Regions from separate parts of the Mesorhizobium sp. M0243 genome, predicted to be linked through region 2. Evidence: predicted binding sites of a transcription regulator. Region 2 holds the regulator's gene; the other holds the start of a gene.
The links. The regulator PhoB, encoded in region 2, activates phosphate uptake and scavenging genes when phosphate is short. The targets are predictions, from matches to a motif close to TGTCATNNANCTGTCAT.

Region 1: phnC (phosphonate ABC transporter ATP-binding protein) is a predicted target of PhoB. The motif match lies at 2,102-2,118, and genes of this name have one in related genera.

Annotation. Positions count from the first base shown of each region.
Region 1 is NZ_JAMYSF010000008.1:46,667-51,325, reverse strand. Features, by position in the region: gene phnK (phosphonate C-P lyase system protein PhnK) at 1-276, shown strand, start outside; gene phnL (phosphonate C-P lyase system protein PhnL) at 599-1,306, shown strand; gene NKJ11_RS12870 (DapH/DapD/GlmU-related protein) at 1,303-1,920, shown strand; gene phnC (phosphonate ABC transporter ATP-binding protein) at 2,198-3,055, shown strand; gene phnD (phosphonate ABC transporter substrate-binding protein) at 3,207-4,115, shown strand; gene phnE (phosphonate ABC transporter, permease protein PhnE) at 4,173-4,659, shown strand, end outside.
Region 2 is NZ_JAMYSF010000017.1:67,393-72,051, forward strand. Features, by position in the region: gene pstA (phosphate ABC transporter permease PstA) at 1-282, shown strand, start outside; gene pstB (phosphate ABC transporter ATP-binding protein PstB) at 300-1,118, shown strand; gene phoU (phosphate signaling complex protein PhoU) at 1,145-1,852, shown strand; gene phoB (phosphate regulon transcriptional regulator PhoB) at 1,869-2,558, shown strand; gene eglC (endo-1,3-1,4-beta-glycanase EglC) at 3,022-4,446, shown strand; gene NKJ11_RS21455 (type I secretion system permease/ATPase) at 4,491-4,659, shown strand, end outside.

The DNA of each region.
Region 1 (4,659 bases), on a different contig from region 2:
ACCGGCCCGCGTCTGGTGTTCATGGACGAACCGACCGGCGGCCTCGATGTCTCGGTCCAGGCGCGCCTGCTCGATCTGTTGCGCGGGCTGGTCACCGATCTCGGCCTGGCGGCCATCGTCGTCACCCATGACCTTGCCGTGGCGCGGCTGTTGTCGCAGCGCATGATGGTGATGAAGGACGGCCGCGTCGTCGAAAGCGGCCTCACCGACCGCGTGCTCGACGACCCGCGCGCGCCCTACACCCAGTTGCTCGTTTCCTCGATTCTGCAGGTTTGACGATGAAGTCTCAAAGCGCGTGTTCGCGAAACCTTGGCGCGAGGCACCCCCCTCTGGCCTGCCGGCCATCTCCCCCGCAAGGAGGGAGATCGGCTGTCCCTGCTGCTTTCACCAATTACCAAGGCTGCAAGAAAAGCGCTGCGGGTGAAACTGCCAATCTCCACCCTTGCGGGGGAGATGTCCGGCAGGACAGAGGGGGGTGCCTCGCGCCGACACCTCGCAAACACCCGCTTCGAGATTTCACCGTTATTCCGCACATGCAATTGCATTGGCCAGAGGGGGGTGCTGGCCCGCAAACCAACAGCGATTGGAGGACCTTCTGATGCCGACGCCCCTCGTTGTCTCAGACGTCGCCAAGAGCTTCACCATGCATCTGCGCGACGGCATCAAATTGCCTGTTATCGCCGGTGTCTCGTTCTCGATCAGGGCCGGCGAATGCACCGTGCTCGGCGGCCCGTCCGGTGCCGGCAAGAGCTCGATCCTGAAGATGCTCTACGGCAACTACGCCGTCGACGAAGGCCAGATCATCGTCAGCCACGATGACGGGCTGATCGACCTCGCCACTGCCAGCCCGCGCACCGTGCTTGCCGTGCGCCGGCAAACGATCGGCTATGTCAGCCAATTCCTGCGCACCGTGCCGCGCGTTTCGGCGCTGGATGTCGTCGCCGAACCGCTGGTCGAGCGCGGCGAGGATCGCGAGATTGCCCGCGGCAAGGCACGCGCCTTGCTGGCGCAGCTCAACCTGCCGGAGAAACTCTGGGCATTGCCACCTGCGACCTTCTCCGGTGGCGAGCAGCAGCGCGTCAACATCGCACGCGGCTTCATCACCGAGCATCCGATCCTGCTGCTCGACGAGCCGACCGCCTCGCTCGACGCCAAAAACCGCGATGTCGTGATTGAACTCATCGCCGCCAAGAAGGCGGCTGATGTCGCGCTGCTCGGCATCTTCCATGACCACGACGTACGCGAGGCGGTTGCCGACCGCATCATCGACGTCACCGCTTTCGCTCCCGGAAAAATCGCCGCATGACCAGGAAATTGTCCGAGACGCCGCTGGTCCATCCGACGGCGGATGTGCAGAATTCGACGCTCGGCCGCTGGACCGAGATCGCCGACCGCAGCCGGGTGTCGGAAAGCGAGCTTGGCGACTATTCCTACATGATGCAGGACTGCGCCGTCTGGTGCGCGACGATCGGCAAGTTCGCCAACATCGCCGCCAGCGTGCGCATCAACGCCACCAACCACCCGACCTGGCGGCCAACGCTGCACCATTTCACCTATCGCGCCTCGGACTACTGGGACGACGCCGAGCACGAGACAGAATTCTTCGCCCAGCGTCGCGCCAGGCGAGTCACCATCGGCCACGACACCTGGCTCGGCCACGGCTCGACCATCCTGCCCGGCGTCACCGTCGGTGACGGCGCGGCGATCGGCGCCGGAGCCGTCGTCTCGAAGGACGTCGCCCCCTACACCATCGTCGCCGGCGTGCCGGCCAAACCGATCCGTGAGCGCTTCGACCGCCGCACCGCCGACCGTTATCAGGCGCTTGCCTGGTGGGACTGGGATCATGCCAGGCTGCGCGCTTCGCTCGACGATTTCCGGGAACTATCGGCCGAGGCCTTCCTGGAAAAATACGAAGGATAATTCTTCACATCATCGTCATGGCAGCCACATGGCAGGACCTGTTCGATGACTCTCTCAAGCTTTTTCGAGCAGCAGGCTCCCGTGATCGAAATCAAAACTCCCGCCTTCTGCGGCTTCAGGGACATGGAGCACTTCGAGGACCTGCTGGCCCTGGGCCGGCCATAACTCCACACCTGTGGAGCGTAACAAAACTGACATCACCGCGACACGGCAGGTTCATGTGGCTGCGTTAGGCGAGTGCCTGACGATCAATATGGTCCAGACTGGAACCTGCCCCATGTCAGCAAATTCCGCCACGCTCGAAATCCGCGGTGTCAGCCGCCGATTTGGCAAGAACACCGCCGTCAGCGACATCAACATCGCCATCCCACAGGGTCAGATGGTTGGCATTATCGGCCGTTCGGGCGCCGGCAAATCGACCCTTCTTCGCATGATCAACCGTCTCATCGATCCCAGCCAGGGATCGATCTTTTTTGACGGCGCCGAGGTTTCCCAGTTGCGCGGCTCGCCGCTGCGGCGCTGGCAGCGTGACTGCGCCATGATCTTCCAGCAGTTCAACCTGGTGCCGCGCCTCGACGTGCTGACCAACGTGCTGCTCGGCAAGCTGAACCACCGTTCGACCATCACCAACCTGTTCGGCATGTTCTCGCGCGCCGAATGCGCCGAGGCGGTCGCGGCACTCGAGCGGCTTGACATCGCCCGCACCGCGCTGCAGCCCGCAGGCACCTTGTCGGGCGGCCAGCAGCAGCGCGTCGCCATCGCCCGCGCCATGATGCAGCAGCCCAAAGTGATCCTCGCCGACGAGCCGATCGCCTCGCTCGACCCGCTGAACGCCAAGGTGGTGATGGATTCGCTGCAGGACATCAATCTGCGCGACGGCATCACCGTCGTCACCAATCTTCACACGCTGGACACCGCCCGCACCTACTGCAACCGCATCATCGGCATGGCCGCCGGCAAGGTCGTCTTCGACGGCCCGCCGGAAGAACTCAACCGCGAGGCCGTGCGTCTCGTCTACGGCGCCGACAGCAATGGCCAGGAAATCTCCGAGGCCATCACCTCGACCAGCGTTGCCTTCAGCCGAAAGATCGCCGCATCCGCCGCACCGCTCGAACCCGCATTCCCGGGATATTGAGTCCATGATCCCGAAAAGTGGAATCCGGTTTTCGGGCAAGATCATGGACAAACAAGAGAGAGCGGTTGGGATCGACAGCCCGCGTCAAGGGCACCTGTCAAAATCGAGAACGCTGCCGGCGCGGGGCCGGAACCTACAGGAGAGATTACAGATGTTCAGGAAGATGGTTTTCAGCGCCGTTTCGGTGCTCGCCATGGCGACCAGCATGGCCCATGCCGCCGACATGAAGGAATTTCGCGTCGGCATCCTCGGCGGCGAAAACGAAACCGACCGGCTGCGCAACTACCAGTGCCTCGCCGACCATCTGAAGGCCGAATTCGGCTTCGAAAAGGTTTCGCTGTTCCCCGCCGCCGACTATGACGGCGTCATCCAGGGCCTGCTTGGCGGCACGCTCGACTTCGCCGAACTCGGCGCTTCCGGCTACGCCAGCATCGCTCTCAAGGACCCGAAGGCGGTCACCCCGATCCTCACCACCCAGCAGACCGACGGCGCCACCGGCTACTATTCGATCGGTCTGGCGCTGAAATCCTCGGGGATCACCGATATCAAGTCGGCCAAGGGCAAGAAGCTCGGCTACGCCGATCCGGATTCGACCTCCGGCTATCTGATCCCGCTGACCCAGATCCCGAAGGACACCGGCGCTTCGAACGAAACCTTCTTCGCTTCGACCCAGTTCAACGGCGGCCATGAGAACAACGTTCTGGCCGTGCGCGACGGCAAGGTCGATGTGGCGGTGGACGATTCCTCCGGTATCGGCGACTTCAAGGACGGCTACACCTCGGGCACCTTCCACAAGGAAGTCGCCAAGGGCGCCGTCGACCCCAACGACTTCGTCGAAGTCTGGCGCTCGGGCCTGATCCCGAACGGCCCGCTGGTCGTGCGCACCGCGCTCGGCGACGAGATGACCGCCAAGCTCGCCAACTTCTTCACGCAGTTGCCGAAGAAGGACAAGGCTTGCTTCGAAGGCGTCGAAGGCGGCGACTTTACCGGCTACGTCCCGGTTAAGGCGGACTTCTACAACGTCATCGTCGAAGCCCGTAAGGCAGCCATTGGCGGCTAACGGCGAAATCAGGAAGGGCGGCGTCGAGAAAACGCCGCCCTTCTTGCATGTCCGATCATGACCCTTTCCGTGACAGCCCCTTCCGGCGCCACTCACCAGATGGCCGACGCCTGGCGTCGCCAGACGTCCTTGCGCCGGCTCTACACCGCCATCGGTGTCGGCCTTCTCATCGTCGCGCTCGGCAGCACCATGTGGTTCGCCGACGAGGCCAATGCCGGGCATTTCTTCGACCGGTTGCCGCATTTGCTGGACTTCCTGAGCTGGCTCGTCCCCAAGGACTGGAACGATGTCTGGCGGGCGATGTTCGACATCGCTTCCCCGCATGACACCGGCACACAGGAATTCAACTTTCCGCTTGGCCGCTCCTATGTCTGGGGCAGCTTCTACATCCCCGAATATTTCGAGCTGATGCTGACCACGCTCAACGTGGCGCTGGTCTCGACCTTCATCGGCTTCGTCTTCGCCGTGCCGTTCTCCTTCATCGCGGCGCGCAATCTGACGCCGCATCCGGTGCTGCGGCTGATCGTCAAGCGCCTCATGGAGC
Region 2 (4,659 bases):
GCGCCCGGCATCCTCACCGGCACCATCATCGGTCTGGCGCGTGCGCTCGGCGAAACCGCGCCTCTGCTGCTGATCGGCATGGTCGCCTTCGTCGCCGATCCACCGACGACGCCTTTCGATCCGGCCACCGCGCTGCCGGTGCAGATCTATATGTGGGCGAACGAGGCCGAACGCGCCTTCGTCGAGCGTATGTCCGGCGCCATCATCATCCTGCTCGTCTTCCTCATGGCCATGAACATCACCGCGATCGTGCTTCGGCGTCGGTTCGAGCGGCGCTGGTAGAAAAAAGGCATCTTGGTATGAACATCATGACCGAACAGTCCCTTGAAAACGCAGTGGGCGACAAGATGAAGTCGAACGAAGTAATCAAAATGCGCGGCGACAAGGTCGGCGTGTTCTATGGCGAGAAGCAGGCGCTGTTCGACGTCGATCTCGACGTCCGCCTGAACCAGGTGACGGCGCTGATCGGCCCCTCCGGCTGCGGCAAGTCCACCTTCCTGCGCTGCCTCAACCGCATGAACGACACCATCGATTCAGCACGGGTAACCGGCAAGATAACGCTCGACGAAGAAGACATCTACGACAAGAACATCGATGTCGTCGAACTCAGGGCGCGCGTCGGCATGGTGTTCCAGAAACCCAATCCGTTCCCCAAATCGATCTACGAGAACGTTGCCTATGGTCCGCGCATCCACGGATTGGCCAAGCGCAAGGCCGACATGGACCAGATCGTAGAGTCGAGCCTGAAGAAGGCGGCGATCTGGAACGAGGTCAAGGACCGTTTGCAAGAACCTGGCACGGGTCTTTCCGGTGGCCAGCAGCAGCGTCTGTGCATTGCACGCGCCATCGCCGTGTCACCCGAGGTGATCCTGATGGACGAACCGTGTTCGGCGCTCGACCCGATCGCCACCGCTCGCGTCGAGGAACTGATCGACGAACTGCGTCAGAACTATACCATCGTCATCGTCACCCATTCGATGCAGCAGGCAGCGCGCGTGTCGCAGCGCACCGCGATGTTCCATCTAGGCTATCTGGTCGAGGAGGGCGCCACCGACAAGATGTTCACCACCCCCGACGACAAACGCACCCAGGACTACATCACCGGCCGGTTCGGCTGAGCTCAGGCATACGAGGGACGAAGATCATGGGTGAACATACCGTCGCATCTTTCGATGAGGATCTGGAGCAGATCAGCCAGCTGATCCGCGACATGGGCGATCTCGCCCGCTCGATGGTCAGTGGCTCGACCAGGGCTTTGCTCAATTCGGACAATGCGCTGGCGCAGCGCGTGGTTTCCGATGATGCCATCATGGATGCACGCCAGCGCGAGCTGGACGATCGCGCCATCACGCTGATCGCCAAGCGCCAGCCAATGGCCAACGATCTGCGTGCGGTGGTCGGTTCGATCCGCATGGCCGGCGACCTTGAGCGCATCGGCGACCTTGCCAAGAACATCGCCAAGCGCGTCGGCACTGTCGGGCTGAGTGTCACGCCGCACGACCTTTCGCATTCGATCGACGCGATGGCGCAACTGGTGCTGATCCAGGTGCAGGGGGTCGTCGACGAGTACGCCGCCGCCGACCCGGCAGCGCTTGCCACGCTCAGAAACAATGACGAACGCATCGACGTCAAATACACCTCGGTGTTCCGCGAGCTGCTGACCTACATGATGGAAGATCCCCGCAACATCACGGCGTGCACGCACCTGTTGTTCTGCGCCAAGAACCTCGAGCGGATCGGCGACCACGTGACCAACATCGCCGAAAATGCCTACTATGTTTTGACCGGCACGCAGCTGCCAGCCAATCGTCCGAAGCAGGACGAGACGGCAATGTCCGCGCCAGCGGCATAACAGGGGTGACCAGCCGATGATCGCACCACGCATCATGGTGGTGGAGGATGAGGAGCCGCTAGGCGTGCTGCTCCGCTACAATCTTGAATCCGAAGGTTACCAGGTCGAGGTGGTGACGCGCGGCGACGAGGCCGAAATCCGGCTGCAGGAGAACGTTCCCGACCTTCTCGTGCTCGACTGGATGGTGCCGGCGGTTTCCGGCATCGAACTCTGCCGGCGCCTGCGAATGCGCCCAGAGACCGAGCGGCTGCCGATCATCATGCTGACCGCGCGAGGCGAGGAAAGCGACCGCGTGCGCGGCCTGTCGACCGGCGCCGACGACTATCTGGTCAAGCCGTTCTCGACGCCGGAGTTCATGGCCAGGGTCAAGGCGCTGCTGCGCCGGGCCAAGCCGGAAGTGCTGTCCAGCGTGCTAAAGGTCGGCGACATCGTGCTCGATCGCGAGTCGCACCGGGTCTATCGCAAGAAGAGCGAGATCCGGCTCGGGCCGACCGAATTCCGCCTGCTCGAATTCATGATGCGCCACCCCGGCCGCGTGTTCTCGCGCAGCCAGCTGCTCGACAATGTCTGGGGCGAGACGATTTACATCGACGAACGCACTGTCGACGTGCACGTCGGCCGGCTGCGCAAGGCGGTCAACAACGGCCGCATGCCTGATGTCATCCGCACCATCCGTGGGGCGGGTTACGCGATCAGGGAAGACTAGGTGGCTGTTCCGTCCCGATAGATCGTGACCGGGAAAACTCGATTAGCACGTGGTCGCCAACAGCCGCGAAGAGTGGAATGTTGCACTCGTCTCATCGATGGGGAGCGAGCACGTGACGCTTTGGCCCAAATGCGGTCATTCGAAACCTGATGAGGATGACCGCTCTTGGCGGTACGTCGCCATCTTGCCCGCAGACTCCGACCAGAAAGCCATGCAAGAATAAATTTGAGTTAACTTAGATATACGTTCGTTAAACGACGTGTGTTCTGCATAAATATACGATTTTACTAAATTGCTTCAATTTACATTGAGCCATCACCTCCTTATTCATTATCCGCCTTCCGATTATTGCGGTCTCGGATCGAATGACGATTCCGTGGAACGATCTCGTTCCTTGCAGCGTTGCTTTGGGAGCGGTCGCCGGACCTTTGACCAGGTCGGACACCATGAGGAAGGATTTCTGATGAGCACGGTCTTAAACGCCAAAGGCATCCCTCTTGCCTACACCGGCGCTTCCACTCATTGGTTCTCGGCCACCGGGTCTGGACCGGAACTGCATGGCACCTCCGGCAACGACTCCTTCTGGGGAGACACCGGCGTCACTGTCACGATCCACGGTGGCGCCGGCGACGACTACTATCATCTCTATTCCACCAACAACAAGGTGGTCGAGGATCCTGGGGCAGGGATCGACACGATCGACACATGGATGAGCTACAAGCTCCCTGACAATTTCGAGAACCTCGTCGTTACCGGCACCAACCGATTTGCGTTCGGAAATGCGTTGGACAACATCATCAAGGGCGGGTCAGGTCACCAGACGCTGGATGGCGGCAAGGGAAATGATGTCCTGATCGGCGGCGATGGCGCCGATACTTTCGCCATCTCCAAAGGTAATGGAAGCGATCTTATCTTCGATTTCGGTGCGACCGATGCGCTCCGCCTTAACGGCTACGATTTCACTTCGTTCGATGCCGTCCGTTCACAGATGGTCCAAGTGGAATCGAACGTGATGCTGAACCTCGGATCCGACGAAATCCTGGTGTTCAAGAATACGACCATCGACAAGCTGCAGCCCACCCAGTTCGAACTTCCGATAGACAAGTCCGCAATGACGCTGTCCTTCTCCGACGATTTCAACACGCTGAGCCTTCGGGACGGGCAGGACGGCACCTGGAATTCCAATTTCTGGTGGGGAGCGCCGAACGGCAGCACGTTGAGCAGCAATGGTGAGTTGCAGTGGTATATCGACGCCAATTATGGCCCGACGAGTTCGGTCCATCCGTTCAGCGTTGAGAACGGCGTCCTCACCATCACCGCCGCGCAGGCGCCGGAGGACATCAAGCCTCTGATCAACAACTACGAATACACCTCGGGGATCCTGACGACCCACGACACCTTCTCGCAAACCTACGGCTATTTCGAAATGCGGGCGGATCTTCCTGAAACAGCCGGAGCCTGGCCGGCGTTCTGGCTGCTTCCGGAGGACGGATCGTGGCCGCCGGAGCTGGACGTTGTCGAAACGCGCGGCCAGGACCCGAACACGCTCTACATGACGGCGCATTCCAATGAGACGGGAGCGCACACGAAGGTTTCGTCAACGGTGAACGTTGCGGATACCGACGGTTTCCACACCTATGGCCTGCTCTGGACGAAGGATGAGCTTGTCTGGACCTACGATGGTGTAAAGGTCGCTCAAGCAGCGACGCCGGCCGACATGCACGATCCCATGTATATGCTGGCCAATCTCGCGGTGGGCGGCATTGCCGGCCAGCCTCCTGACCATCTGGCTACGCCAGCGGAGATGAAGATCGACTACATCCGCGCCTATACGCTGGACGACCTGCAGCACCACCCCTTGGACATCGCCGGCGACCATTCGGTCTAAGCGACGCCCTTATGTTGGGGCCATGAGCCGTTAGGAGCGCGGGAATGATTGCACGGTCTGATCTGCGGGCAGTCTTGAGGCGCGCCATCGCCGATGTCGGTGTTTTTTCGTTCCTCATCAACATCCTGCTATTGGTGATCCCCCTTTATCTGTTGCAGGTCTATGACCGCGTCCTGCCTTCCTCCAGCGTCGAGACGCTTCTTTACCTCTCTG